Regions from separate parts of the Caballeronia sp. LZ029 genome, predicted to be linked through region 1. Evidence: riboswitches for the same ligand, from Rfam matches in the RefSeq annotation. Region 1 holds a riboswitch; the other holds the start of a gene.
The links. A riboswitch is a leader RNA that binds a small molecule or an ion and turns the genes downstream of it on or off. The one in region 1 is predicted to bind thiamine pyrophosphate.
Positions count from the first base shown of each region.

Region 2: another riboswitch for thiamine pyrophosphate. It lies ahead of thiC (phosphomethylpyrimidine synthase ThiC); the one in region 1 lies ahead of QCE73_RS13080 (FAD-dependent oxidoreductase).

Region 1 covers NZ_JARUXO010000001.1:2,772,651-2,787,957, forward strand. The annotation lists gene QCE73_RS13020 (BolA family protein) at 42-281, opposite strand; gene QCE73_RS13025 (ABC transporter permease) at 297-1,052, opposite strand; gene QCE73_RS13030 (ABC transporter ATP-binding protein) at 1,049-1,975, opposite strand; gene QCE73_RS13035 (lipid asymmetry maintenance protein MlaB) at 2,182-2,469, opposite strand; gene QCE73_RS13040 (phospholipid-binding protein MlaC) at 2,466-3,095, opposite strand; gene QCE73_RS13045 (VacJ family lipoprotein) at 3,220-4,110, opposite strand; gene mlaD (outer membrane lipid asymmetry maintenance protein MlaD) at 4,121-4,702, opposite strand; gene mlaE (lipid asymmetry maintenance ABC transporter permease subunit MlaE) at 4,796-5,563, opposite strand; gene QCE73_RS13060 (ABC transporter ATP-binding protein) at 5,560-6,375, opposite strand; gene thiE (thiamine phosphate synthase) at 6,473-7,558, opposite strand; gene QCE73_RS13070 (thiazole synthase) at 7,555-8,361, opposite strand; gene thiS (sulfur carrier protein ThiS) at 8,385-8,582, opposite strand; gene QCE73_RS13080 (FAD-dependent oxidoreductase) at 8,599-9,747, opposite strand; TPP riboswitch at 9,933-10,057, opposite strand; gene QCE73_RS13085 (ABC transporter ATP-binding protein/permease) at 10,289-12,031, shown strand; gene QCE73_RS13090 (glutamate synthase subunit beta) at 12,099-13,565, opposite strand; gene QCE73_RS13095 (glutamate synthase-related protein) at 13,647-15,307, opposite strand, start outside.
Region 2 covers NZ_JARUXO010000001.1:1,010,400-1,025,706, forward strand. The annotation lists gene QCE73_RS04670 (L-lactate permease) at 1-60, opposite strand, end outside; gene QCE73_RS04675 (hypothetical protein) at 303-431, opposite strand; gene QCE73_RS04680 (hypothetical protein) at 712-1,212, opposite strand; gene QCE73_RS04685 (glycine zipper 2TM domain-containing protein) at 1,422-1,601, opposite strand; gene thiC (phosphomethylpyrimidine synthase ThiC) at 1,896-3,827, opposite strand; TPP riboswitch at 3,974-4,115, opposite strand; gene QCE73_RS04695 (EamA family transporter) at 4,360-5,301, shown strand; gene QCE73_RS04700 (hypothetical protein) at 5,457-6,794, shown strand; gene QCE73_RS04705 (tetratricopeptide repeat-containing glycosyltransferase family protein) at 6,877-8,406, opposite strand; gene QCE73_RS04710 (DUF4397 domain-containing protein) at 8,800-9,582, shown strand; gene QCE73_RS04715 (entericidin A/B family lipoprotein) at 9,769-9,903, opposite strand; gene QCE73_RS04720 (sensor histidine kinase) at 10,089-11,528, opposite strand; gene QCE73_RS04725 (DUF1328 domain-containing protein) at 11,747-11,923, shown strand; gene QCE73_RS04730 (DUF1328 family protein) at 11,978-12,139, shown strand; gene QCE73_RS04735 (bacterioferritin) at 12,335-12,910, shown strand; gene QCE73_RS04740 (response regulator transcription factor) at 13,009-13,641, shown strand; gene QCE73_RS04745 (response regulator) at 13,688-14,128, shown strand; gene QCE73_RS04750 (MFS transporter) at 14,134-15,307, opposite strand, start outside.

The sequences.
Region 1 (15,307 bases):
TGAATTGAGTCGTGTGACCTGATTGGCTTCGCCGGGTGGACTCAGGCCGATTTCCACTCGTCGGGGGTGAGGGTCTTCATGCTCAGCGCATGAATTTCCTCGCGCATGCGCTCGCCGAGCGCCGCATAAACCAGTTGATGACGCGCGATCAGCCGCTTGCCGACGAACGCATCGCTCACGATGGTCGCGAAAAAGTGCTGGCCGTCGCCTTCCACTTCGAGATGCTGGCAGGACAAGCCGCCAGCGATGTAGTCCTTCACTTGCTCCGGAGTCGGCAACATGGAAGTCTCCTTGAATTAGTGACGCAGCTTGTAGCCGCTCGCGAGCAATCGCACGGCGATCAGCGCCAGCACGGCCAGAAATCCGCCGACGATGCCGAGACTCACCAGCGGATTCACGTCGGACAGGCCGAAGAAGCCGTAACGAAAGCCGTCGATCATGTAGAAGAACGGATTCAGATGCGACACCGCGCGCCACAGGGGCGGCAGCGTATGTGTCGAGTAGAACACGCCGGAAAGAAACGTGAGCGGCATGATCAGGAAGTTCTGGAACGCGGCCAGCTGATCGAACTTGTCGGCCCAGATGCCCGCGATCAGACCCAGCGTGCCGAGAATGCCCGAACCGAGGATCGCGAACGCAATGATGTAGAACGGCGCGGAAAAAGACATCGGGATGAACCATATCGTCACGATGAACACGCCGAAGCCTACGCACAGCCCACGCACGACCGACGCCAGCACGTACGCAAAGAACATTTCCCAATGCGCGATCGGCGGCAGCAGCACGAATACGAGATTGCCGGTGATCTTCGACTGGATCAGCGACGACGAACTGTTCGCGAACGCGTTCTGCAGCACGCTCATCATCACGAGGCCGGGCACGAGGAAGCTCGTGTAGCCGACGCCCGGATACACCTGCACGTGCCCCGACAGCGCGTGACCGAAGATGGTCAGATACAGCAGCGCCGTGACGACCGGCGCGAGCACGGTCTGAAACGAAACCTTCCAGAAGCGCAGCAACTCCTTGTAGAACAACGTCTGGAAACCGCTCATGAAAGCCCCTCGACCACTTCCGGCTCGTTCATCACCTGCACGAACACGTCTTCCAGATCGGCCTTGCGCACGTCGATTTCATCGAACGTGCAGCCTGCCGCGCGGCATTTCGCGAGAATCGGCTCGACGTCGTCGTAGCTCGCGAGGCGCAGCAGATGCTGCGCGCCCGACACCGCGTGCGGATCGACTTCGAGCGCGCGCAAGTCGGCGGGCAACGCACCGTTCGACAGACGCAGATACAACTGCATGCCCGAGAAACGCTGCAACAGCGTGCTCGTGCGCTCCAGCGCGACGACTTCACCGCGACGAAGCATCGCGAGCCGGTGACACAGCGATTCGGCTTCTTCGAGATAGTGCGTCGTCAGCACGATCGTGTGACCTTCGCGATTCAGGCGCGAGATGAACTTCCAGAGCGTCTGACGCAATTCGACATCGACGCCGGCGGTGGGCTCATCGAGCACGATCACGGGCGGACGATGCACCAGCGCCTGCGCGACGAGCACGCGGCGCTTCATCCCGCCCGACAGCGCGCGCGTGTTGACGTCGGCTTTCTCGGTGAGATCGAGATTGGCCATGACTTCGTCGATCCAGTCGTCGTTGTTGCGCAAGCCGAAGTAGCCCGACTGGATCCGGAGCGACTCGCGCACGGTGAAGAACGGATCGAACACGAGTTCCTGCGGCACGACGCCGAGTGCGCGCCGCGCCGCCCGGAAGTCGCTGACGACATCGTGGCCGCGCACGGAGATCGTGCCGCTATCGGCGCGCGCCAGGCCGGCCAGAATGCTGATCAACGTGGTTTTGCCCGCGCCGTTGGGGCCGAGCAAGCCGAAGAACTCGCCCTCTTCCACCGTGAGGCTCACGCCTTTAAGCGCCTGGAGATCCTTGTAGCGCTTCCTGACGTTTCGGATTTCTATGGCTGACATGTAGACAGTGCGCGCGCCGCGCACGGCCGCGCCTCAAATGTGCGGATTTTCGCTTGACGGACCCGGACTCGGACCAAAAAGGGCCGGGTTGAGGCCCGAAAAAAACGTTTGATTATAGGGCAAAGCGGCTGGGGCCGACTTCGGAGCGATCCTGATTGCGGCAGCGAAGCGCGCTGCCGCGTTCTGCATGAGGTGTCAGAACAGGATCAATGTCGGAACGAGAGAAGCGTATCGACGCCGTAGGCTCGCGCGAGACTGACGAGCCCGGAAGGAAGATTGACGACATCCAGTGCGGCGCCGCGCGCGGACGCGGCGCGCTGCCATGCGAGCAGCACGGCGAGCGCGGATGAGTCGAACTGCGTGAGCGGCGCGCAATCGACTTCGGTCGCGCCTGCTGCGATACGCGACAGACCCGAGTCGAGCGCGGCTTTCGCGCTCTCGTGGGTCAAGGTCGCGGCCGTCTGGAAACGACCGCCCGTGGCTTGCGTGCTCACGATGCCTTGCCGCTCGCGAGTTGCTGGTTACGCTGCGTCAGGAACTGCAGCAGACCGCCTACGCCATTCTGCGAGATCTGCTCGTTGAACTGCTGCTGATACGCCTGGATCAGCCATGCGCCGAGCACGTTGATGTCGTACACGCGCCAGCCTTGGGCCGTCTTGTACAGGCGATAGTCGAGTTCGACCGGCGAGCCGTTGTTCATCACGACCGAGCGGACCACGACGTCGGTGTCGTCCGGATTCGCGCGGAACGGCTTGTACTGAACCGTCTGGTTGCGCACCTGGGCAAGCGCGCCCGAGTACGTACGGATCAGCAGCATCTTGAACTGCTCGACGATCTGCTTTTGCTGCTCCGGCGTCGCCGAGTTCCAGTTGCGGCCCATCACGAGGCGCGTCGTGCGCGTGAAATCCGTGTACGGCAGGATCTTCTGATTGACGAGCTCGGTGATCTTGGCGATATCGCCCGACTGAATCTTCGGATCGGACTTGATCTCGTCGAGGACCTGTTGCGTCACCGTCTTGATCAGCACGTCAGGCGAACTCGAATCGACGCTCTGCGCCGACGCCGCGCCGCAAAGCGCCATGAACATCGCGAAGATGGGAAGAAGGAGAAGTTTTTTCATCACAGACCCTGCAAAAGTAGAGGCTTCGGTTTGAGCGCGCCGCCTGAATCGAGTTCAGGCGGTGCAGCATCCAAAGCGTAAGAAATGTCGTTAGATATGTTACCGCGCGTTAGCGAAAAGCCGCTCACCGCAAGCGGAATGAAGGAAAACCGGACGGCGGGACATACTGGTTGCCCGGCACCGTATTGCTCGGTCCGCTCGCCGGAGCAGGCGCAGCGGCCGTGCCCGAAGCCGGAGCCGGAGCCGCTGTGGCCGATGCGCCCGCCGCGGGAGCCGCGCCCTCGTCGCCGTAATTTGGCAGCGGCGCTTCGCCGTAATCCGGCATGTTGCTGTCGCCGCCGGAGATCAGGTACTGACGGCGTTGCAAGTACGCGTTACGCACGAACGAGTACTTGTCGAGAGCGGCATCGGCGAGTACGTCGGTGGCGCCGAGCAAATTCGCGCGCACGTTGATGAGATTCACGCCATAGAGCGCCCAGCTCACCGAATCCGGACTCACATAGGTGAGCGGATTGCCAAAATAATCGACGACCAGACCCGCCGAATCCCGCACGGTGCTCGGCCCGAGCAACGGCAGCACGACATACGGGCCGGCCGGCACGCCATAGTGCCCGAGCGTCAGGCCGAAATCGCCCGAGTGCTTGGGCAGCTTGGCGATGGTCGCGACGTCGAACAGGCCGCCGACGCCGAACAGCGTGTTGATCGCGACGCGCATGATGTCCGACACGCCATCCGCAATCTTCAACTGCAGCAGATTGTTCGCGGCGATGTAGACGTCACCGATATTCGAGAAGAAGTTGGTCACGCTGTTGCGCACCGGCTCTGGCACGGCCCACACGTAACCCTTCGCCACCGGCTTCAACGCGTACTGATCGACGGTATCGTTGATCGTGAACATCGTCCGGTTGTAGCTCTCGAGCGGGTCCCCTTTGGTTGGTGTCGTCACCGTCGTGCAGCCGGCGAGCGCGATCGCGCCCGTCACGATGATTGCGCGCCGCATCCCCATCGCCTGCATGCTGTTCTCCTTATTGAGCCGGAGCCGAGGCGGCATTCGCCCCGGCCGCGCCCGATGCGCCCATCGCGCTCGCCGCGCCCGGGAAAGCCGGTGCGGGCGCAGGCGCTGCCGGCGCTGCCGATGATTTCGAGGCGCCGGAATCCGCCGCCTTGTTGTAGAGGAACTGGCCGATCAGGTTTTCGAGGACCACGGCCGATTGCGTCATCGTGATGGTGTCGCCGTTCTTCAGCATTTGATCGTCGCCGCCCGGCTCCAGGCCGATGTACTGCTCACCGAGCAGACCCGACGTCAGGATCTTCGCGGACGAATCCTTCGGAAACTGGTACTGCTTGTCGATATCGATCGTGACGACAGCCTGGTACGTGTTCGAGTCGAAGCCGATGCCGCCCACGCGCCCGACTGTCACGCCCGCGCTCTTGACCGGCGCACGCGCCTTGAGCCCGCCGATGTTGTCGAACTTGAGTTTCACCTCGTAGGTTTGCTGGAACGACAGCGAGCTCATGTTGCCCGCCTTCAGCGCAAGAAAGAGCAGCGCCACGAAACCGAGCACCACGAAGAGGCCGACCCAAAAGTCGAGAGCAGTCTTTTTCATCGTCTTCCCAAAGAGAATCTTTTCGCAGATGGCGCGTGATGGTCTGTGCCCTTCACAACGCCCGCGCCTTGCCCGGCGCCTGCGCCTGGTCCATTAGCTGAACATCAATGCGGTCAGCAGGAAATCGAGCCCGAGTACGGCGAGCGACGCGTACACGACGGTCTTGGTCGTCGCTCGCGACACGCCTTCCGGCGTCGGCTTTGCCTCGTAGCCCTGGAACAACGCGATGAACGTCACCGCGAAGCCGAACACGATGCTCTTGATGACGCCATTGCCGACATCGCGCCACACATCCACGCCGCCCTGCATCTGCGACCAGAACGCGCCCGGATCGACGCCGATCAGGATCACGCCGACGACGTAGCCCCCGATGATGCCGACCGCGCTGAAAATGGCCGCCAGCACCGGCATGGCGACGATGCCCGCCCACATGCGCGGCGCGACGACCACCTTGAGCGGGTCGACCGCCATCATTTCCATCGCGGTGAGTTGCTCGCCCGCCTTCATCAGCCCGATTTCGGCGGTGAGCGACGTGCCCGCGCGCCCCGCGAACAACAGCGCCGTGACGACCGGCCCGAGCTCGCGCACGAGCGACAGCGCGACAAGCAGACCGAGCGCCTGTTCCGAGCCGTAGCGGCTCAGCGTGTAATAACCCTGCAAGCCAAGCACGAAGCCGACGAACAATCCCGACACCGCGATGATCACGAGCGAATAATTGCCGACGAAGTGGATCTGTTTCGTGACGAGCCGCGGGCGCCGCAACAGCGAAAAGAATTCGAGCACGAGGCGCAGGAACATGCGCGTCGCGTAGCCCGCGGTGCCGAAACCGTCGAGCACCCAGCGTCCGAGCGCGCTGATCATGCCTGCCCTCCGATGCCGAAATCCGCGGCGAGCGGCGTGCTCGCGTAGTGGAACTTGAACGGGCCGTCCGGCGTGCCGTCGATGAACTGCCGCACGGTCGGGTCCTGCGACGCGCGCAGCTCCGCCGGCGTGCCTTCGGCGTGGATGCCGCCGTTCGCGATGAAATACACGTAGTCGGCGATGGCGAACGATTCCGGCACGTCGTGCGTGACGAGAATGGAGGTTGCGCCGAGCGCGTCGTTGATCGTGCGGATGAGTTGCGCCGTGATGCCGAGTGAGATGGGATCGAGGCCGGCGAACGGTTCGTCGTACATCATGAGCTGGGGATCGAGCGCGATGGCACGGGCGAGCGCCACACGGCGCGCCATGCCGCCCGAAATTTCCGACGGCGCGAGATCGCGCGCGCCGCGCAGACCGACGGCGTTCAGCTTCATCAGCACGAGATCGCGGATCAGCGCTTCCGGCAGATCGGTGTGTTCGCGCAGCGGAAACGCCACGTTCTCGAACACGGTCTGGTCAGTGAACAGCGCGCCGAACTGAAACAGCATGCCCATCTTGCGGCGCAACGCGTACAAACCGTCGCGCGTCTGCGTGCCGACGTCCTGTCCGTCGAACATGACCTGACCGCGGCTCGCCTTCACGAGGCCGCCGACCAGGCGCAAGGTCGTGGTTTTGCCGCAGCCTGAGCCGCCCATGACCGCGACCACCTGCCCACGCGTGAAACGCATGTTCAGGTTCGACAGTACGAGCCGGTCGCCGTAGCCGAAATCGACGTCGCGTAGCTCCAGCAGAGTCTCGGAAGAAGCAGGCACTGGGTAAGAGATTCCGTAGACGCAAAACGCCGAATTATAGGGCCTGCGCGCAATCGGTGCTTTGCCTAGGTCTGCGTCCCTTCGTTTTTGGGATTTTTCACCATTGACTTGCAAACATTTGTTGCAGCAGCGAGACTGCGGCCGCCGTGTCTGCCGCTTCGGTGACCGCGCGCACGACCGCAGCGCTGCCGACGCGTGTCGCGAGGACGTCCGGCATCACCTTGGCGTCGATTCCGCCGATTGCCACGAGCGGCACGCGTCCCGACAGAAGCTGCACGTAGCGCGTGAGCCGTGCGAGCCCTTGCGGCTTGGTCGGCATGACTTTCGTGGTGGTCGGGAAAACGGCGCCGAGCGCGAGATAGCTCGGCTTGAAATGCAGCGCGCGCAGCATCTCGTAATAGCCGTGCGTCGAGAGTCCGAGTCGCACACCGGCCTTCGCGATCGCGTTCAGATCGGCGGTCTGCACGTCTTCCTGGCCGAGATGCACGCCGTACGCGCCCGCCGCGATCGCCTCGCGCCAATGATCGTTGATGAAAAGCTGCGCGTCATGCCGACGCCCTGCCTCGACCGAGCGCGCGATTTCGTTGCGCAAATCGGCGGCGTCGGTCGATTTGCGGCGCAACTGCGCGGTGCACACGCCGAGGTCCAGCACGCGTTCCACCCAATCCGCGCTCGGCAGCACCGGATACAGGCCGAGGCGATCGGGACACGCCGGGAAGCCGCCCTCGGGAGCCAGCGGCAAATCGGCGACGCGCGGGAAAGTTGTGAAATCGACAGGCCACGCGTCGGCCTTGTTTTCGTCGCCCGTACGCCAGGCGAGCGCGAGCGTGAGCGCGTCGTGCGGTTCGAAATTGCAATCGAGGAAGGCGGCGAGCGCGGCCAGCCAATCATCGGACCAATCGCCTTCGAGTGCGAATCGTTCGTCGCCACGCAGCAGCGTCACGCGGCCGTCGCGCGCGTCGAGCACCGCCGCGCCGCTTGCCAGGAGCCGCTCGCTGTCCGCGTCGTGCGACTCGGCCGCAACGATCAGATCGCCGGCCTTCGGCGATTCCGGCGCGGTCAGGCAGATACGCCAGCGCGTTTCGGCCGCGGGCCATTCGCCCAGACGGGCGCGAATCCGCTCGGCGACTTCGATCAGCTCGTCGGCCGGCGGCCAGAAAACTTCGCGATTCAGCAAGCTCATGCCGCGCCTCCGTCCTGATGCCAGAACGGCATGCCGACGACCGGCGTGCTCGCCTGCGCGCTGTCGCGCTCGGCCATCGGTCCAGCGAGAAATGCGGTGCGCCCCGCCTCGACGCCCAGCGCAAAGGCCCGCGCCATCTGCGGCGGGAAAGTCGCCTGCGATACGGCCGTATTGAGCAGCACGCCGTCGAAGCCCCATTCCATCACCTGGCAGGCGTGCGACGGCACACCGAGACCGGCATCGACGATCAGCGGCACGTCCGGCAGCCGCTCGCGCAGCGTGCGCAGCCCGTACGGATTGGTTACGCCCTTGCCGGTGCCTATCGGCGCGCCCCACGGCATCAGCGCTTCACAGCCGACATCGAGCAGACGTCTGCCGATCACGAGGTCTTCGGTGCAATACGGCAGCACCTTGAAGCCTTCGCGGATCAGCTTCGCGGACGCTTCCACGAGGCCGATCGGATCGGGCTGCAGCGTGTAGTCGTCGCCGATCAGTTCCAGTTTGATCCACGGCGTTTCGAAGACTTCGCGCGCCATATGGGCGGTGGTCAGCACTTCATCGACGCTCTGACATCCGGCCGTGTTGGGGAGCAGCGCGACGCCGTGGCGCTTCAGCACATCGAAAAAACCGGCCTCGCCCGTTTCCGACTGGCGGCGCAGCGCGACCGTGACCATGCCGGGCCGGGCGGCATCGATGGAGTCGGACAGCGACTGCAGCGACGGATAACGCGAAGTGCCGAGCAGCACGCGGCTCGGAAAGGTCTCGCCGTAGAGCGTGAGAACGTCGGCGGTGGATATGGTCATGATTCGATCCTTCGGTTCGGAATTCAGCCGCCCGCGACGGGCGACACGACGTCGAGCTTGTCGCCCGCGGCGAGCGTTTTCGTGGCGTGCTCGCCGCGCCCGACGAACTGGCCGTTCAACGCAACCGCGAACGGCGGCTTCGCGCCGAACGCGGCGAGCGCTTCGGTAACGGTGGCGGTGTCGGGCAAATCGAAGACGCGCTGATTGATGTGGATGTTCATCTCGTTTGTCTCTTTCTCAATGCGAAAGCGCGGGCGCGACCGAGAACTCGCCGTGCAGCAGCTCGGGCCAGCGCGCGGTGCCGCGGAAATCGGAGAAGGTGTCGGCATCGGCGACGTCGCCTGAAGCGAGCGCTTCGGCCAGATGGCTCGCGGCATCCGCGACTTCCGGCGCGATCATGAAACCGTGCCGGTACAGGCCGTTCACGCGCAAGGTCCGCGCCCCGTCCCAGACGATGGCCGGCCGATGATCCGGCAAGGTCGGCCGGCAATGCGAATTCAGTTCGAGGATGCGCGCCTCGCCGAAGCCCGGATGCACGGCGAAAGCCGCGCTCAGCAGTTCGAGCGCCGAGCGCACGCTGACCGGCGACATGTCTTCGCCTTCCACTTCCGTCGCGCCGATCACGTACAAATCGTTCTCCTTCGGCGCGATATAGAGCGGATAGCGCGGATGCAGCAGCCGCACCGGCCGCGAAAGCCCAATGCCCGGCGCATGCACGCGCGCGACCTCGCCGCGGATGCCGCGCAGCGCGGGCCACGCGGGCTTTCCGCCCAAACCGCGGCAATCGATGATCCAGCGGGCGTCGGGCATTGCGTCGACCGGCGTGTTCCAGTGCGTGCGCACGCCGCGCGCAGCGAGGCCGGCCGCGAGCGCGCTCAGGGCCTGACGGTTATCCAGCTGGCCTTCGTTCGGCAGCAGCCAGCCCTGTGCGAAGCGCGTTCCGAGCGCGGGCTCGGCCTGCGCGACCTGCGCGCCCGCGAGCTTGACGAAACCGCCATCGAGCAGATCGGGAGGCGAATTGGCGCGCAGACGGCGCTCGAAAAGCGGCGCCTCGGCGCGATCCGCACCGTGCCACACGACGAGCGTGCCGTTGCGCTGAAAGAAGACCGGCTCGGGCAATTGCTCGATGAGATGCGGCCAGCGCGCAAGCGACGCCGCGCCGAGGCCGACCACGAGCGGCTCCGCGCTCGCCGCTTCCGCGAGCGGCGCGAGCATCGCGGCGGCGACCCACGCAGCCGATTGCGTGCCCGCCGCATCGCCGCGTTCGTAGAGCGCGACGTCATGGCCCGCGCCCGCGAGTTGCCAGGCGACGAGCCGCCCGACGAGCCCGCCGCCGACGACGGCGAAGTCCTGCCGGCGCGGCGCGCCCTGTTCGATCCTGTTCAATTCGATGTCTCCAAAGGGCGTGACGCTGCACTGGAAACGAGGAAACGGAGTACGCGTTCTCGACCGTGCTGGCGCGGCGCCACATCACAAGGACGAAATCAGCGGAGAGACCGGCTCGGCATCGGATGAAACGCGCCGGGCGGAAGAGAAATACTGGAAGAGACTGGAGGAATGGCGCGGGATTCGCGCGTTCTCCGGAAACTTCCCTCGCCGGTATTACCCGGATCGGGTGCAAAGGGTCTCTCTCAGCCTCGCCGCGCTGCCGACCGTTCCGGCCGCCGATGCACGCGAAGCACCCCTGTTTCGTCGAGGATCATTAAAACATGAAAGGCGAAGCCGCTGCAAACCGGGATTGCCCGCCTTTTATCGCGCGCGTCGGCACTCTGGCACAATGCCGCGAACATGGTTCGCCGGCCGATCGCACGAAATTAAGCGAGCGTTAAGAGAATCCCGGAACAATTTACGGGGCCGGAAAACGCCGCGCGCGGCCCGGCCGCGGACGTCACAATCGGGCGCCACGGGGCGCATCAGCAGGAAGCTCATGACCAACACTCGTACCCAAAGCACGCAACAGAAGGCCGACGAAGTCTCGGCCTGGAGCCTCATCAAGCCCTACTGGGTCTCGGAGGAGCGCGGTTTCGCGTGGGGCCTGCTCGTCGCGATCATCGCGATCAACATGACGGTCGTGTGGATCAATGTCCGGCTCAACAGCTGGAACGCCGACTTCTACAACGCGCTGCAGAACAAGAACGTCAAGGACTTCCCGCATCTGCTGCTGATCTTCACGGGCCTCGCGTTCGCGTACATCCTGCTCGCGGTGTACGGGCGCTATCTGCGGCAGATGCTCGCGTTCCGCTGGCGGCAGTGGCTCACCAACCGGTTTCTGGAGCAATGGCTCGGCGACAAGGCGTTCTACCGCATCGAGCGCGATCGTCTCGCCGACAACCCCGACCAGCGTATTTCCGACGACCTCCAGTCCTTCGCCACCACCACGCTTTCGCTGTCGCTCGACCTGCTTTCGACGCTCGTCACGCTCGTCACCTTCATCACGATTCTCTGGACCATCGCGGGCGCGCTCACGTTCTCGCTCGGCGGCACGCCGATCACGATTCCGGGCTACATGGTGTGGGCCGCCGCGCTCTACGCGATTCTCGGCTCGCTGATCATCCAGAAGGTCGGCCATCCGCTCGTGTCGATCAATTATCAGCAGCAGAAAGTGGAAGCGGATTTTCGCTTCGGGCTGATTCGCGTGCGCGAGAACGCCGAGCAGATCGCGTTCTACGACGGCATCTCCACCGAGACCGCCAACGCAAAGACCATCTTCCAGCGCATTCGCGACAACTGGTGGCTCATCATGAAGTACACGAAGCGCATGACCTTCGTGCTGAGCTTCTACGGGCAGATCGCGATCATCTTTCCGATCATGGTCGCCGCGCCGCGCTACTTCGCGGGCGCGTTTTCGTTTGGCGTGCTGATGCAGATTTCATCGGCGTTCGGCACGGTCAGCGATTCGTTTTCATGGTTCATCAATAGTTATTCGACGTTGGTCGAATGGCGCGCTACCGTCAACCGTCTGCGCGAATTCAAACGCGTGATGCGCTCGACCCATATCCGCGAGGAAACGTCGCCGGCGACGGAACACGGCGGCATCAACCTGCATTACACGAGCACGCCTTCGCTCACGACGAACGGCCTCATGCTCGCGCTGCCCAACGGCACGCCGCTCTCGCGCGTGGCGAACGTGTCGATCGAGCCGGGCTCGCGCTGGCTCGTCGTCGGGCCGTCGGGATCGGGCAAAAGCACATTGATGCGCGCGCTGGCCGGCTTGTGGCCGTTCGGCGACGGCACCATCGACGCGCCCGTCGACGCAAAGATGATGTTCATCCCGCAAATGAGCTATCTGCCGATCGGGACGCTGCGCGCGGCGCTGTCGTATCCGTCGCCCGGCGGCACGTTCAGCGATGACGAATCGCGCGAAGCGCTGCGTCTGTGCAATCCCGAAGCGTATGCGGACCGGCTGGAGGAAAGCGCGCACTGGGCGCGGAGTCTGTCGCCGGGCGAGCAACAGCGTCTTGCCGCGGCGCGCGTGCTGCTGCACAAGCCGGACTTCGTGTTCCTCGACGAAGCCACCAGCGCGCTCGACGCGGAAAACGAGCTGCATATCTACAACACGCTCGTCGAGCGGCTGCCGAAAGCGGCGATTCTGAGCGTGGCGCATCGCGAGTCGGTGGCGATGTTCCATGATTACAAGATCGAGATCGAGAGGGCGATGGCGGAGGCTTGATTCGCCCGCAGCCAAAGCAAAAAAGGCCACGCAGTCGCGTGGCCTTTTCATCAAGCATCGCCGAAACCTACCGCGGCAACTCGCTCGACCCCATCAGATACGCATCCACCGAGCGCGCACACTGACGTCCTTCGCGAATCGCCCACACAACCAGCGACTGACCACGGCGCATATCGCCCGCCGTGAACACCTTGTCCGCCGACGTGTAATACGCCTTGTCGCCTTCGGTCGCCGCGCGCACGTTCCCGCGCGCATCCTTCTCGACGCCGAACGCCTCCAGCACCGGCGACACCGGCTGTGTGAAACCCATCGCGAGCAGCACGAGATCGGCCTTCAGTTCGAATTCGGAATTCGGCACTTCCTGCATCTTGCCGCCCTTCCACTCGACGCGCACCGCGATCAGCTTCTCGACCTTGCCGTTCTTGCCTTCGAAGCGCTTCGTCGCCACCGACCAGTCGCGATCGCAACCCTCTTCATGCGACGACGACGTGCGCAGCTTGATCGGCCAATACGGCCACACGAGCGGCTTGTTTTCTTCCTCGGGCGGTTGCGCGAGCAGTTCGAACTGCGCCACGCTCTTCGCGCCATGACGATTCGACGTGCCCACGCAGTCCGAACCCGTGTCGCCGCCGCCGATCACGACGACATGCTTGCCCTTCGCCAGCAGTTGATCCGTCAGCTTGTCGCCGGCGTTGACCTTGTTCTGCTGCGGCAGGAATTCCATCGCGTAGTAGATGCCTTCCAGCTCGCGGCCCGGCACCGGCAAATCGCGCGGCGTTTCCGAGCCGCCCGCGATCACGACCGCGTCGAACTGTTCCTTCAGCTCGTCCGGCGTGATCGTTTCCTTCGCCGTGTTGCCGATATACGCCGGCAACGGATCCTTGCCGATGAACACGTTCGTGCGGAACGACACGCCTTCGGCTTCCATCTGACGCATACGACGGTCGATCAGCCACTTCTCCAGCTTGAAGTCGGGAATGCCGTAACGCAGCAGACCGCCGATGCGATCGTTCTTCTCGAACACGACGACTTCATGCCCCGCGCGCCCGAGCTGTTGCGCAGCCGCGAGGCCCGCAGGACCCGAACCGACGACAGCGACCTTCTTGCCCGTCTTGTGCTTCGGCGGCTGCGGCACGACCCAGCCTTCGGCGAAGGCTTTGTCGATGATCGCGTGCTCGATCGACTTGATGCCGACCGGATCGTCGTTGATGCCGAGCGTGCACGCCGCTTCGCACGGCGCCGGACAGATGCGGCCCGTGAATTCCGGGAAGTTGTTCGTCGAATGCAGCACGTTGATCGCGCTCTTCCAGTCCTGCTGGAAAACGAGATCGTTGAAGTCCGGAATGATGTTGTTGACCGGGCAGCCGTTGTTGCAGAACGGGATGCCGCAATCCATGCAGCGCGCGCCTTGAACCTTGGCGTCTTCATCCGTCAGTGCGGCGACGAATTCCTTGTAATGCTTGACGCGGGTCAGCGGTGCTTCGTACGCCTCGTGGCGGCGTTCGAATTCGAGAAAACCGGTTGCCTTGCCCATTTCTTTCTCTGTATTTGGTGAGGATCGCGCTCCCCGATGCACACGCACCGGAGAGCCTTTCTAAACGTTGCGATTCGGGCCTTAAGCCGCGATGGCGTCCTTCGACTTCTTCGCGCCGAGCTCGGTGAGCGCGCGCTTGTACTCGGTCGGGAACACCTTGACGAACTGGCGGCGAGCCGAATCCCAGTTCTCGAGCAGCGACTTCGCACGCGGCGAACCGGTGAACTGGAAGTGACGCTCGATCAAGCCCTTGAGCAGCGCTTCGTCGGTCTTGCCGGTGTGCCACAGCGCGCGATCCACCGTGCGCTCCTGTTCGGCTTGCTGCAGCACCGGATCGAGCGCGACCATCGACTTGTTGCACTTGCCGGCGAACGTGCCGTCCGGGTCGTACACGAATGCGATGCCGCCCGACATGCCCGCCGCGAAGTTGCGGCCCGTCTCGCCGAGCACGACCACCGTGCCGCCCGTCATGTACTCGCAGCCGTGATCGCCGGTGCCTTCAACAACTGCCGTCGCGCCCGAGTTACGCACGCAGAAGCGCTCGCCCGCCACGCCGCGGAAATACGATTCGCCTTCGATCGCGCCGTACATCACCGTGTTGCCGCAGATGATGTTTTCCTCGGACTTGCCGCGGAAGTCGTTCGTCGGGCGAATGATGATGCGCCCGCCCGACAGGCCCTTGCCGACATAGTCGTTGCCGTCGCCGACGAGATCCAGCGTGACGCCCTTCGCCAGGAACGCGCCGAAGCTCTGGCCCGCCGTGCCCTTCAACTGGATGTGGATCGAGTCGTCGGGCAGGCCGTCGTGACCGTGCTTCTTCGCGATCAGACCGGACAGCATCGCGCCGACCGTGCGGTTCACGTTGCGCACCGGCTGGATGAACGACACATGCTCGCCCTTCTCGATCGCCGCCTTCGACTTCTCGATCAGCACGTGATCGAGCGCCTTGTCGAGACCGTGATCCTGCACGTCCACGTGCTTGCGCGCGACGTCTTCGCCAACCGGCACCTGATAGAAGATGCGCGAGAAGTCGAGACCCTTCGCCTTCCAGTGCTCGATGCCCTTCTTCATGTCGAGCAGATCGACGCGGCCGATCAGGTCGTCGAACTTGCGGATGCCGAACTGCGCCATGATCTCGCGCACTTCTTCCGCGACGAAGAAGAAGAAGTTGACGACGTGCTCCGGCTGACCGGAGAACTTCGCGCGCAGCACCGGGTCCTGTGTCGCGACGCCGACCGGGCACGTGTTCAGATGGCACTTGCGCATCATGATGCAGCCTTCGACGACGAGCGGCGCCGTCGCGAAGCCGAATTCGTCCGCGCCGAGCAGCGCGCCGATCACGACATCGCGGCCGGTCTTCATCTGGCCGTCGGCCTGCACGCGGATACGGCCGCGCAGACGGTTGAGCACGAGCGTCTGCTGGGTTTCGGCGAGGCCGAGTTCCCACGGCGTGCCCGCGTGCTTCAGCGACGACAGCGGCGATGCGCCCGTGCCGCCGTCATGACCCGCGATCACGACGTGATCCGCCTTCGCCTTCGCGACCCCGGCGGCAACCGTGCCGACACCGACTTCCGACACCAGCTTCACCGAAATGCTCGACGCCGAATTCACGTTCTTCAGATCGTGAATGAGCTGCGCCAGGTCTTCGATCGAATAGATGTCGTGGTGCGGCGGCGGCGAAATCAGGCCGACGCCCGGCACCGAATAACGCAGCTTGCCGATGTACTCGGAAACCTTGTGGC
Region 2 (15,307 bases), 1.8 Mb from region 1:
GGCGACGATGAACGATGCGAACAGGGAATTGGCGATCGGGGTGAGTAGCTGGTGGAACATCGGGTCTCCTTCTCTCTGTCATGAGCCGAAGCGGCGCGAAGCGAAGCCGCCATGCGCGTGGAGTTCGATGTTAAGCAGAAGCCGGCCGCGGGCTTAAGCAAACGCATAACGCGCACACTAAGAATAGGGCGCGAACGGCCTGCGTCAAGGCGTGAATGCCCGCCCATTGCGGCATCGGCGTGACGGGACGCGCCGCTTGCGGGCGCGTCGTCGATGCGGGAGCGGCGCGGAAGTGGAGAGCGTCAGCCCTTGGCGACCGCGTCCGGCGCGCGTTCGTCATGGCGGACAGATGGCGTCTGGCGGAACACCCACACGGTCAGAAGGCCGAGCGAGGCGAGCATCCACAGCAGGAAAAACATAAAGGCCATCATGTCCGATCCCCCGATACGGAAAGTGCGCCAGCGATGCGCGCGAGGTTTGCTACCTGGGTCGCCGTTGCGACGTGTCGAATAGGGGAGCTATGTAGCCAGAACTGTGCCAATCGTCTGGCGAAATGTGCCGAAGCCTTGTCGGATAAGGCAAGTGTCGCAGCGCACAGTTGCGTAATGTGCGCGTAAGTGCGCGAGCCGATCAGAAAATGTTGCAGCTTTGTTACGCAGGCGTGCGCCGGACGGCTTTTCTGTGTCATCCGGCGCGATCGCGACACGGCGCTCAGTGCCCGTGGCCGCCGCCTCCGCCACCGTGCCAACTGCTGCCGCCACCGTGCCAGCCGCCTCCGCCGCCGTGCCATCCGCCGTTGCCGTGCCATCCGCCGCCGTGCCATCCGTGACCCCAGCAGCAACCGCCGCCGCCCCAATAGCCGAAGCCGATCGAGACCGCCGGATAGCCGTAGCCATATCCATAGCCGTAATACGCGGGATACCCGGCGTACGGATAGTACGGATACGGATAAGGGTACGGATAGGTCTGGTAGTAGTCGGAATAGGGCGAGCCGACGGCGTACTCGTACTGCGGCGGCAGCGTGGCAGGCGAGGTCGCTACAGCCGCTCCCGATGCGGGAACGACGAACTCACGCTGCGCGTAGGTCGCACTCGTGACGGGATAGGGTGGATAAGCCGGATACCCGTAAGGGTAATAGCACCCGCTGAGAAGCAGCCCGGCGGCGAGCGCGGCGGCGGCCGTTTTGGGTCCGGGAATAAAGGCGGAAATCATGATGCTGCTCCTTGCGCTACGGCTTGCCGGACTCTTCTCGATGAAAATCGAACGGTCCGTTAGAAACAGCTTAGACGAACGATGGCGCGCAGGCGTCCGATGTCATGTGACAAAGCATTACCGAAACGCCTTTCTGTAACAAACATGAAACAGCGGATCGGTTCGACGCGGCGAAGCGCAACACTTCGCCGCCGAAAACGGCCACCTCCTTACTTCCCGACCTGATTGCCGATGACGCCGCCGACCGCAGCGCCGCCCAACGTCGAAAGTGCACTGCCGCCGATCACCGCTCCGCCGGCCGCGCCCACGCCTGCGCCGATGGCGGTATCCCGTTGACGCGTGGTCATGTCGCTGCAAGCGGTCAATCCTCCCAGAAACGCGATGACCATTGCAGCGGCGCCGATCTGTTTGATGTTTTTCATGTCGACTCTCCAATTCGATGATGAGATGAATCGGCTCCGGTTCACACGCGGCTACGCGAGCCGCGCAGTGACCGTTTCGGCGTCGGCCAACGGGGGCCGCCATGTTTTTCGCCGGTTCGTTCGTTTTCCCAGCAGGAAAAGTGCCCGAATCGTCAGATTGATCGCTCATCCATACGCGACGAGGCTTTGCGCCCGATTCCAATAAAAAAACGGCCTGCCGCACGCGCTGTGCGACAGGCCGTTGTCAGCCAAAAACAAGCATCAAGTCGGCTGGTAAATCTCCGAGCCCTTCTTGACGAACTCGATCGCCTTCGTCTCCATGCCCTTCGCGAGCGCCTCGTTTTCGCTCAAGCCTTGCTTCGCGGCGAAATCGCGGACGTCCTGCGTGATTTTCATCGAGCAGAAATGCGGGCCGCACATCGAGCAGAAGTGCGCGACCTTGGCCGAATCCTTCGGCAGAGTTTCGTCGTGGAATTCGCGCGCCTTGTCGGGATCGAGGCCGAGGTTGAACTGATCCTCCCAGCGGAATTCGAAGCGCGCTTTCGACAACGCGTTGTCGCGAACCTGCGCGCCCGGATGACCCTTGGCCAGATCCGCCGCGTGCGCCGCCAGCTTGTAGGTGATGATGCCTACCTTGACGTCGTCCTTGTTCGGCAGGCCGAGGTGCTCCTTCGGCGTGACGTAGCAGAGCATCGCGGTGCCGAACCAGCCGATCATCGCCGCACCGATACCCGACGTGATGTGGTCGTATCCCGGCGCGATGTCCGTCGTGAGCGGCCCGAGCGTGTAGAACGGCGCTTCGTCGCACCATTCCAGTTGCAGGTCCATGTTCTCCTTGATGAGCTGCATCGGCACGTGGCCGGGGCCTTCGATCATCACCTGCACGTCGTGCTTCCACGCGATCTGCGTCAGTTCGCCGAGCGTCTTGAGTTCGCCGAGCTGCGCTTCGTCGTTGGCGTCGTAGATGGAGCCGGGGCGCAGGCCATCGCCGAGCGAGAACGAGACATCGTATTGCTTCATGATTTCGCAGATGTCTTCGAAGTGCTCGTAGATGAAGCTTTCCTTGTGATGCGCGAGGCACCACTTCGCCATGATCGAGCCGCCGCGCGACACGATGCCCGTCATGCGGTTGGCGGTCAGCGGCACGTATTGCAGGCGCACGCCCGCGTGAATCGTGAAGTAATCGACGCCCTGTTCCGCCTGCTCGATGAGCGTGTCGCGGAAGATTTCCCACGTCAGGTCTTCGGCCTTGCCGTTGACCTTTTCGAGCGCCTGATAGATCGGCACCGTGCCGATCGGCACCGGCGAATTGCGGATGATCCACTCGCGCGTTTCGTGGATGTGCTTGCCCGTCGAGAGATCCATCACCGTGTCGCCGCCCCAGCGGATCGCCCACGTCATCTTGTCGACTTCCTCGCCGATGGAGGAGGTCACCGCCGAATTGCCGATGTTCGCGTTGATCTTCACGAGGAAGTTGCGGCCGATGATCATCGGCTCGCTTTCCGGGTGATTGATGTTCGCCGGGATGATCGCGCGGCCGCGCGCCACTTCCTCGCGCACGAATTCGGGCGTGATTTCCTTCGCCGCATCCTTGCCGAACGCCGCCGCGCCGAAGGCCTGGCCGGGATGCTGGCGGCCCATCATCGCGGCGAGCTTTTCGCCGTTCGGGCCGCTCTGCTTCAGGCTTTCGAGGTATTCCGCGCGCCGCTGGTTTTCGCGGATCGCGATGTACTCCATCTCGGGCGTGATGATGCCTTGCCGCGCGTAGTGCATCTGCGAGACGTTCTTGCCGGCCAGCGCGCGGCGCGGATGGCGATGCAGGTCGGGAAAGCGCAGTTCGGCCGTCTTCGGATCGGCGGCGCGCTCGCGGCCGAATTCGCTCGACAAGCCATCGAGCTGTTCAGTGTCGCCTCGTGCTTCGATCCATTGCGCGCGCACGGCGGGCAGACCCGCGCGGATGTCGATGTTCGCGTCGGGATCGGTGTACGGGCCCGAGGTGTCGTACACGTACACCGGCGGGTTCTTCTCTGCCCCGAAGCCGTCGGGGGTGTCCGATTGCGTGATTTCGCGCATCGGCACGCGGATGTCGGGCGTCGAGCCGGTCACGTAGACCTTGCGCGAGTTCGGCAGCGGCGCGATGGCGGCGGCATCGACGACGGCATTCTCGGACAGGAACTTCGGGTTGGCATTCATGTGCTGTCTCTCCTGTAGGGATGGTTTATTGCCGAAGCACGACGACGCACACACGAACGCCGTCGAGCTCGGCTGATTCAGGAGCTAAACAGGGAGGAACGAGATGGAAAGGTACGGGTCCGGAAGAAGTGGCCTGATGCTGCAAACCATGGAACCCGAACGCTTCCCTGCGCTGGCATTATCCAGATCAGGTTCAAAGGGTATTTCTCACCCACGCCACACGAAGCGATTTCGTCGATAGAACCGATCGAGATCGCGATGTGCAACGCAGGACCCCCGCGTTAGCAGCCGACACGTTACACCGCGGCGTGGCGTCTTGGCAACCATTCGTAAAGTTGTGCAAACGCGTTCCGTGCTTACTGCATAATGTCGGGCGCCGCGGATTCTCGGGGTTTTCCCGAGGGTCGCGCGGTCTCTCCTCGCGCAATCGCACTTCTTTCGTCCCGTCATGCCGTTCAGTCTGGTAGTCGCCGCAGCGTATTTCCCCGTCCCATTTGCAGTTGTCCGGCGCGCAGCCGTTGCGGAGTAATGCATGTCCGCTTTGCCGCCGCCGCGTCTGCCGTTCAGTTTCCCCGACCGTTTTCCGTTTCGTGCGCCGCGCTCGTTCAAAGGGCAGGTCGCGCTCGCGCTGGCCGTCGTTTATCTCGTGTGGGGCTCGACGTATCTCGGGATTCATTTGTCGCTCGAGTCGTTTCCGCCGCTCATGCTCGGCGGCCTGCGCAATCTGTGCGCGGGCGTCGGGCTGTTCGTGATCGCCGTGCATCGCAAGGCGGTGTGGCCCAGCGCGCGGGAAGTGCGCAATGCGGCGATCGTCGGCACATTGCTGGAGGGTTTGTCGAGCGGGATGATGGCCTACGGCATGCGCACGGTGGGAACCGGCACGGCCGCGGTGATGGTGGCCACCGTGCCGCTCTTCGCGACGATCTTCACCGCGCTCAGCGGGCGCGGCGTCGCCAGGGGTGAATGGTTCGCGGTGGCGCTGGGTCTCATCGGCATCGTGCTCTTGAATCATGGCGATCCTTCTCCGAGTTCGACCGTCGGTACATTGGCGATTCTGTGCGCCGCGATTTTCTGGGCGGGCGGCGCGCATCTGGCGACGCGTCTGCCGCAGCCTTCGGATCTGCTGATGTCGACGGCCTTGCAGATCGGGCTCGGCGGATTGATCGCGACGGCAATCGCGCTGGCGGCGGGCGAGCGGGTGACGCATATGAGCGTCGGCGCGGGATTTTCGTTCGTGTATCTCGTGGTGATTGGGTCGATGGCCGCGTATGTCGCGTATAACTTTCTGATTCGGCATACGAGCACGATCGTCGCGACGAGTTGTCTTTATGTGAATCCGGTTGTCGCGGTGTTGCTGGGCGCGTTGCTGCTCGGAGAAATCATCACGCAATGGACCGTTATCGCGACGGTCGTGATTTTGCTTTCTGTGGGGCTTTCGTTCTGGTTCGATTATCGGCGGCGGGGGGTGGCTTAGCGCCGGTTGTGAACTGACGCGAAACGGCTTTCGCGCCTTAAGCGGCAGAGTGAAACAATCTGTCTTCACACTTGCCCGTGCACCGAGCGGCGGACAAAATCCGCGGCAGAAACGCGTAGTCGCGAAGCCGGCTCGCGGGAACACGGAGCATCGCCATGACCACCCACGTCATCAGTTTCTTCGCGGACGATAGCGCTCGCGCTTCGTTGCAAAATCATCGCCTCTACTGCGAGCGGCAGGGATACACGCACGAATACGTCGATGCGAGCGCAATAGGTTGGCCGCAACTGCGCATGATCATGAAGTATCAGGTGCTCTTGCGAGCGTTGCGCGCCTGCGCGGAAGGCGATCTCGTTCTGCTGCTGACACAGGATTGCTTGCTGAAAGGCGATATTCGCTGCGAAGTGTTGATGGAAGGTCGCGAATCGGACTGGATTGCCGCGCTGGACTCCGACTATGTCATGGCGTCATTCCAGTTGTGGCGCAACACGATCATGTCACGCGCGCTTGCCAGCTATCTTTTCGGTGGTACGAAGCTCTGCTATGAAACGCCGCTGAGCGAATCGGACCTGTTGACGCTGTTGAAGCCGGAACCGTTCGACTGCGAATATAACGGGCACCTCGCTGTCTCGCCGGTCGCTTTGGATACGTCGATGTTCTGGGTCGACGTCCCGGTCCTGGCCTTGGCGCTCGTGGATTTGTCAGTCGCGCCTAGAAACTATCCAGTCTGCACGAAGCTGCGCGATCTGCTCGCGGAGCATATCAACGCGTGCCAGGCAGAAGGGCGGCCTCTCTTCACGTGGCCGCGGCAGAACACGCCTGATCGCGCTGCACGCTATGAAGCGATGAATGCCGATGCGCCCATTGCGCTGACCATGCTGTACACGCCGAACGTCAGCGAGTACGGCGAGATCGCGGAAGCCAACCTGCGGCGTTATTGCGCGCGTCACGGTTATGCCTTGCATGTTTATCGCGACATTCCGGATCAGGCCGGCTGGAATGCAGCGGGCAACTGGTTCAAGCCATGGGTGCTGCGTCATCATCTCGGACAGCATCAATGGGTGTTCTGGATCGATGCGGACGTGCTCGTCGTCGATCAGAAGAAGCCGTTGGAACCAATGTTGCAGAACGCCGATCGGGTGTTGGCGGCGGATATCAGCTGGCATTTCAACTCGGGTGTCATGGGATTTCGTAACACGCGGGAGAATGCTCGGTTGCTGGAAGAAGTCGCGCAGACGGTGAGCGAAATGTCGGACAAGTCGACTGTGTACGCGAACGGCGGTGACCAGGACATCTTCATCAAGGTCATGGAGCGTCATGGAAAAGCCACCTATGACGAACTGATCGACTGCACAACGCTAAACACGCCTTATCAGCTTCAAACGCGCAATACCTTCATGGTGCACTACATGGGTATGCAGCCGGCCTTTCGCACGCTTGCGATGCGTCATGGCGAGCAGCTCAGTCGGGAACTCGACGCGAGCGGCGTCTAAACTGCGGGCGCGGCAAGGCGAGCGTGGTCGACGAGGGGCAGGAGGGGCTCGACTGCCCCCGAAGCTCAGGCGGGTTATTCAACTACGACGACCGCCAGGCACCCCGTTCCAGTTCCGCGACCACGCGTGCCAATACCTCGTTCCAGTCGCCGCGTTCTTTCTGGTTGAAGATGCGCATGTTCGGGTACCACGGCGTATCCTCACGATCGCGCATCCAGCGCCAGCAACCCTGATACCGATTGAGCAGCCATACGCGCTTGCCCATTGCGCCGGCGAGATGCGCTATGGATGTGTCCACACAGATCACGAGATCCAGCGATGCGACGAGCGCGGCAGTATCGGCGAAATCGTTCATCTCGTTCATCCAGTCGACGATATGCACGCGCTGCCGGCGTTGCAATCTCTTCTCGTCGTTCGCTGGCTTCTGCAAACTGATCCAGAGCGCATGAGGCCAGGCGATGAGCGCGTCGATCATCTCGACCGGCATGCTTCGTCTCGCATCCACTTCCGGCACCAGCCCGCCGCCGGCCCACGCAAGACCGATACGCGGCCGCGCCGGGTTGTGCAGGCCGGCGAGCCGTTTCGACCAGCGCTGCGCTGCGCGCGGTTCCGCGTGCAAGTAAGGAATCGCGGCCGGGATGGAGTCTGCATCCGTGTCGAACGCCATCGGCAGTGACAGCAGCGGGCTGTACATGTCCCACTGTCGCAAGTCAACGCGCGTCGCATCGAGGTACACGAACTTCGATGACGTCGAACCGAAAGCGCGGCTCAACAGGCGTCGAAGAGGTTCGGGGCCGGCGAAGCCCACCTGAGAGAAACGCTCCATCGCCATCGGGATATATCGGCAGAAGTGAAGCGTGTCACCCAGCCCCTGCTCGTGCAGTATCAGCAGACGATCCCGATCCGCTCGCGTGCTTTCGCCTTTCCATTGAGGCATCGGCAGATTCGGCGGATTGACGTTCCTGTTGCCGCTCTCATCCTGAAACGTGGACCACCGATGTTCGAAGTGCGGCCACGCGTCCCTGTACCGACCCAGCGTGAGCAACGCATGACCGAGGTTGCCCTGAGCCTCCGGATTCGCCGGCTGGATCGACAAAGCGCGATGGAGTTGCTCGACTGCCGCGTCGAGGTGGCCCAGCGACTTCAACGATGCGCCGAGATTGCTGTGCGCCTGAAAATGACGAGGGCTGAAATCGATCACCTCGCGATATACCTCAGCCGCTTCGGCAAAGCGCAAATCCAATTGCAACGCGCGACCGAGGTTATAGAGCACGACGCTCTTATCGATATCCGGGTGCCCTTGCATTGCGATGTCGAGTGCGGTTCGCGCGCTTTCGGCGGCGCGGGCAAATGCGCCCAGGTGCGTCTGAATCACGCTGAGCGAATTGAGGAAAACCGGATTCGGCGAACGCTCGATTGCTTTCAGAACCCAGCGTTGCGCGTCTTTTGGATCGTCGAGTGCAAGCGCGGCGATGCCACGCAAATGGAGCGCTTCCGCGTTATCCGATTCGATGCTCAGACATCGTTCACTCCAGAACACAGCGCCTTGCCATTGGCCAGCGTTATAGCATTCGGCCGCCTGCTTATACATCGACTGAAAATCATCCTGCATCCCTGAAACGACTCCGAATGTTTTACGAACCGCGTCACCGATTCTATCGATCGGTTTCGATTTGCCGCTTCTCCAGATTGGAAAATTGAGTGTTTCCATCGGGAGATTTGCAGGCGTGTCAGCGTGCCGAGTTCGCCGCTTGTACTCATCCCGAAGCAATCCTCTAACGAAAGCAAAGCCTTATCCCACAAGGCTTCGAGGCTCATCCAAGCGCTCAAGCACCGATCAGGGGCACGTCGATTGCTCCATGCGAACGCCCGTTCCGCCGAGTCTTCGAAACCAAACTTCGTTGCAAGCGGACAGGGAAGGTCAACAAGGGAGAGTCCCAGGCCGGGCATCACGCACACGCGCCACGGACTCGAATAGAAAAGAACCAGACAAAAAGGTGGAACCATGAAGCTCATCCGCACCGCTGCCGCGCTCGCCGCCGTCGCCGCTTTGCTCTCCGCTTGCGGCGGAAGCTCCGACGATGTCGGCAAGGAAATCGGCGTCACGCCGGCGCAGGTCCATTTCATCCACGCGATTCCGAGCGGCCCGAACGTCGACTTTTACGACAACGCCAAGATCCTGCAACCGAATCTCGCCTACAAGGCGGTGACCAACTTCGCGAACATCGATACGGGCCAGCACAGCTTCTCGTACGCAGCCGTCAACACGACGACACAACTCGCCACCGACACGAGCATCTCGAACGCCGCGAAAGGGCACGAGTACACGGTGATCGCGCTGCCGGATGCGGGCTTCCTGCCGTCGATCGCGGTCATCGACGATCCGTTCGACAAGGGCTTGCTGTCGAGCAGCGCGCGCGTGCGCGCGTTCAACGCGTCGACGAACGCGCCGAACCTCGATATCTATCTCGTCGCGCCGGGGACGAACATCGCGAGCGTCAGTCCGACGATGGCGGGCGTCGCCTACAAGAACGCCGTGCCCGCGACGACGCAGGATTCCATCTATGTCTCGGGCGGCACGTACCAGTTGATCGCGACGCTGCCGGGCACGAAGACGCCGGTCTACACATCGGCCTCGTTCACGCTCGTCAACAACGCGGACTGGCTCGTGACGACGCTGCCTTCGGGCAATGCGGTCTCGCAACTCGTGCCGGAGAAGATCCGTATGCTGGTCGCGCAGGGCGGCAACACGCAACAACCGGCGCTGGAATTGCCCGACACGCAATAAAGACGAGCGCCTGAAGCAACGAAACCCGGCCGCGCAGCATCGGCCGGGTTTTTTTTGCATTTCGCGAGCGCCGCAGCGACGCAAAAAAAATCCCGCCACGCGAACGTGGCGGGAAGACAGGGTCCTACATCAACGCTATGGAACGCCTGAGCGCGTGCGCCGCAACGATGCGGCGCCCCTCGCCCGTTACTTGTGCTCCTCGGCGGAATTCGAAATGGCCTGACCGCCCTTCGAAATGTCCTGGCCAGCGCCCGAGACGGTGTTGCAGCCCGCGAGAGCCGCCGTGCCTGCAATCAGCAGTAGAGCGATGAGTCGAGTCATGTTTATTCCCCTTGGAGTTGAAATGCGTGACTGGAATCGGGTTCGCGCATCATTGTCTGGTGACGGACCTCTTCGACGCCCCGCATACCGGTGTGAACAATCATAAAAAAATCGGTCGGTCTCAGGCTGTAGGCACGGCTGCGATTTTGCTGTCGGCGGCGTCTGCATTCGATGTCGGCATCGTCCTACGCGGAAGGCGCGACGACGGGTGCATCCACGCTGCGCTCACGCGGCATCGACACGCTGATCGACGTGCCATGTGGCGACGCGCGTTCGATCTCGAAGCGCCCGCCGCGCGCCGAGACGCGCTGGCGCATGCCGACGAGCCCATGCGTCTGCGTGCGCTTGAGATCCTGCGGCCGGATGCCGATGCCGTCATCGATGATCGAGAGCGACACGTTCTCTTCATCGACGTCGAGCGTCACGCGGATGCGGCTCGCGTGCGCGTACTTCGCCGCGTTGGTCAGCGTCTCCTGCGCGACGCGAAAGAGCGCGATTTCGATCGCCTCGCCGAGCTTCACGTCGTCGCCCGGCAGATCGAACTCGACGCTCCAGCCGTTGCGTTGCGCGGCTTCGTCGGCAAGCGAGCGCAGCGCGGTCACGAGGCCGAAGCTCGCGAGCACGGTCGGCCGCATGTCCTCGATGATGCGTCGCTTCAATGCGATGCCCTGATCCAGATTGCCGAGCGCGCGCGCGAGTTTTTCGGCCATCGCGGGTTCCGTGTTCTTGAGCTTGCCGCGCACCCACGCGACATCCATCTTGCTCGCGGTCAGGATCGAGCCGAGCTCGTCGTGCAGTTCGCGCGCAAGCTCCGTCTTTTCGTTTTCGCTGACCGATTGCAAGTGCCAGGCGAGCGCTTCGAGCTGGCGCGTGCGCGCGAACACGAGTTGATCGAGCTCTTCCTGTTGCGTGATGAGCGCCTTCTGCACGCGCGCCTGCTTGTCGAGCTGGATGCCCAGATTGCGAAAGAGCAGGATGAACAACACGATATTGAGCGCGCACAGTGCGCCGACACAGAGCGTCGAGATACGCTGATCCGCGCGGCTCGCGTCGAGCGCATGCTGCGCGCGTTGTTCCTCGTTCAGTCGCAGGAGCGAGAGCGCCGCGTCGAGCGTCGCGCTCGTGTCGGGCGGCGGCGCGAGGATGCGGTCGCGTGCGGCTGGGTCGGCGGGCGGGTCGGCGAAGCGCACCGTGCCTTGCGCGATTTCATCGTCGGCGGCGGCGCGGATCTGCGCGAAGCTCGCGAGCGCGGTGTCGTCGCCGATACGGCGGTAGTACGCATCGAGCCACGCCAGCGTGCGCCGCACGCGCTCCGCCGTCTCCCTGAAGTGCGCCGGAAACGCGCCATCCGCCTTCAGCGCGTAGCCGCGCTCGTCGGCGGTGAGCGTGGCGAGATCGGCGGCGAGCGTCGAAAGCTGCGCGGTCGCGCCCTTCGCTTCGAGCGCGGTTTCATATTCCGACGCGATGCGCATCCGTCCCGATTCCAGAATGATCAACCCGCCCACGGTGATGACGATCGCGACCGTCATCGCGACCGCCCAGCTATAGCGGCGCATCCAGTCGTTGAACCGCGCCGCGCGGCGCGCGATGCCGGCCGGCGCGGGCGGCGTGGACGCTTTCGGCATGGCGGGCTCGTCGGCTGCGAAGAGGGGCGGGTCGTCGGGCAGGATCGCGGCTCGCGGTACGTGGCTCATGGTGTCGGTGGTTCGGCGTTTCACTTCGGCAGCCGGTTTGAAAGCGAGTGTCGGTGGATTCCCACAGCAAAAAAGGAGCCTGCCCGAATGCGCCGCGCGGCGGGCATCGCTAGCATGGTTCCGTCATTCATTCTTTACGGGGAACGATCATGCTGAAGTGGGCCTTGTTTTTCGCGATCGTGGCCGTGATCGCCGGGGTGCTGGGCTTTACGGGCGTCGCTGCGGGCGCCGCGGCCATCGCCAAGTTCCTGTTCGTGCTCTTCCTGATCCTGTGCGTCGTGTTCCTGGTGCTGGGCTTCGTCGTCACGAAAAAAGCCGTCGATTAGCGGCGCTTGCGTCGACTCGCCGGACCGTTCTCAACCACTTAGGAAGGAGCTCACATGCTTCACTACGCCGCTGTCTTCTTCGTCATCGCCATCATCGCCGCCGTGTTCGGCTTCACGGGCATCGCGGCCGGCGCGGCGGAAATCGCGAAGATTCTTTTCTTCATTTTTCTGGTCGTGTTCGTGGTCACCTTGCTGCTTGGCGTGTTCCGTACATGACGCCCGCATCACGGCGAGAGCCATGAGCCATCAAGCCGCGCGCGGGACTTACGACCGTCGCGCGGCTTTTTCGAGGGGCAGGCATGACACATGCATCGGAACCTCTGATTGGATAGCAGGGTTCTATGCACGCCGCATCTGCAAGAACCTGCTCCAGCGAACAGTCATCTCATCCCGTACAGAGGAGCGAACCAAATGTCCAAATCGTCTGCTGTAAAAGCCGAGTCGAATCAGTCCTCGGGCGCTTTTGTTCTCGATGTCGAAAAAATTCGCGCCGATGCGCGTCAGCACATGGACGAAGGCGCAGTGACCGAGGGCTACGGCGCCGACCGCGAGACGGTCCTGAAGCTGCTCAACGACTCGCTCGCCACCGAAATCGTCTGCACGCTGCGCTACAAGCGTCATTACTTCATGGCGAAGGGCATTCACTCGGAAGCCGTCGCGCAGGAGTTCCTGGAGCACGCAAACGAGGAACAGGAGCACGCCGATACGCTCGCCGAGCGCATCGTGCAACTGGGCGGCGCGCCGAATTTCGCGCCCGACGGCCTCTCGTCGCGCTCGCATTCCGAGTACAACGAAGGCAAGGATCTGATCGACATGATCCGCGAGAATCTGATCGCCGAGCGCATCGCGATCGATACGTACCGCGAGATCATCCGATATCTCGGCGACAAGGACGTCACGACGCGCCGCATCTTTGAGGACATTCTGGCCGTCGAGGAAGAACACGCCGACGATATGGCGGATCTGCTGGAAGGCCGTAACGGCTAAGGGCGACGCGGCTCCGATACGCTGCGGGCGTATCGGGCCGCATGCATGAAATGACCGATCAACTACTACAAGAGCGTCCGGCAGCGCGGACGACGCGAATGATTCGAGTCTTGATAGCCGACGACCACGCGATCGTGCGCAGCGGATTCAGGCAGTTCGTCGTGGACGAGCCCGACATGGAAGTCGCGGGCGAGGCCGCAACTGGCGACGAAGCCATCGCGCTCGTGCGCGCGCAGGCGTTCGATGTCGTGCTGCTCGATATCGCGATGCCGGACAAGAACGGCGTCGACACCTTGCGCGTGATCAAGCAGATCCGTCCGGAGCAGGGCGTGCTGATGCTCTCGGGTTTTCCGGAGAGTCAGTACGCGATCAACCTGCTGAAGGCGGGTGCGAACGGCTATCTGAACAAGGACGCCGCGCCCGAGGAGATCGTGCGCGCGATCCGCACCGTGGCGCGCGGGCATCGGTATCTGTCCGAGTTCATCGCGGATGCGCTCGCCGATAAGCTCGACAAGCCCGCCGCCGAACGGCCTCACGAACTGCTGTCGGAGCGCGAGTTCCAGATCTTCTGCAAGCTCGCGGGCGGACGGATTCCGACGGAAATCGCGCAGGAACTGCATCTTTCGGTGAAGACGGTGAGCACGTATCGCGCGCGCGTGCTCGAAAAAATGCGGCTTTCCAATAACGCCGATCTCACGTATTACGCGATCAAGAATGGCCTGATCGAATAGCGGCGCATGGTTTGAAATCCGCGAGCACTGCCGGAGGGCGCCCGACGTGGGCAATCACATCACCACTGACGACCGAAGCGGGCAGCCGGGCGCGCGGCGCACGCCGCTCGCGGTGCTGTTGATCGAGGACTCGCCGCTGATCCGCCGCAGCCTGACCGAGGCGATCGATGCGCTCGGGCCGTGGCGCGTGAGCGCGTTCGCCGATGCGCCGGACGATGCGATCGCGTTGCTGTCGGCGCAGGCGTTCGACGCGGTGATCGTCGATCTGCAACTGAAGCGCGGCTCGGGCATCGACGTGCTCGCGTGGCTCGAGGAATGCGGCGCGGCGCGCTCGCCGGGCGCGTTCGTCGCGGTGCTCACGAATCACGCGCTGCCGACGTATCGTGAGCGTTGCCTGCAATACGGCGTGCGTCACTTCTTCGACAAGTCGCTCGAATTCGATCGTGTGCTTGACGCGTTGTGCGATTACGCACGCGGGCGCACCTGAAGCCGCTATCGCTTATCGCGCCCGCGCCAGTGGCTGAAGCCCGCGAGACCTGTCGCCGCGAGACCGGCGAGACACACGCCCGTCCAGCCCATCGCCTGCCACGCCAGCGACGCGACCCCTGATCCCAGCGCCCCGCCGATGAAATAAGCGACCATATAGACCGTGTTCACGCGGCTGCGCGCCTCGGGCTTGAGCGCGTAAATGCGCGACTGGTTCGAAATCTGCGCGGCCTGCACGCCGACATCGAGCACGATCACGCCGACGACGAGCCCCGCGATGCTCGTCGCCGAGAACGCGAACACCACGAACGACAGCGCCACGAGCCCGATGCACAGCGAGATGACGGCGCGCGGGCCGCGCTTGTCGGCTGATTTGCCCGCGAGCGGCGCTGCGAGCGCGCCCGCCGCGCCGACGATGCCGAAAAGACCCGCCGCCTGCGGACCCATATGAAACGGCTCGCCCGCGAGCAGCAGCGTGAGCACCGACCAGAAGATGCTGAACGCGGCGAAGAGCGCGCCGCCGGTGAACGACGCCTCGCGCAGCGCGCGGTTTTCGACCGCGAGATGCCACATCGAGCCGAGCAGTTTGCCGTAGGTGAGCGTCGAGGTCGGCCGGCTCTTCGGCAGCCGTGCGATCACGACGACCGCCAGCGCGATCGTCGCCAGCACGGAGGCGCCGAACACGGCGCGCCAGCCGAAGTACTGCGCGACGAAGCCCGACACGGTGCGCGCGAGCAGGATGCCGAGCAGCAGCCCGCTCATCACCGTGCCGACGGCGTGGCCGCGTTCGGCGGCGGGCGCGAGCTCGGCGGAGAAGGGCACGGCTTGCTGCGCGATCGTCGATACGATGCCGATCGCGAGACTCGCCGCGATCAGAACGGCGAGCGTCGGCGCGCTTGCCGCGGCCACGAGCGATACGCCGAGCGCCGCGAGTTGCAGCAGGATCAAAAGACGCCGGTCGAAGCGGTCGCCGAGCGGCGCGAGCACGAGCATGCCGAGCGCGTAGCCGAGTTGCGTCGAGGCGGGCACCGCGCCGATCAAATGGGCGTCGCCGGGAAAGCTCGCGCGGAAATCGCCGAGCAGCGGCTGGTTGAAATAGATGTTCGCGACCGAGACGCCCGCGATAGTCGCGAGCAGCCACAGCGTGGCGCGCGAATAGTGCGGATGGCGCGCCGGAGGA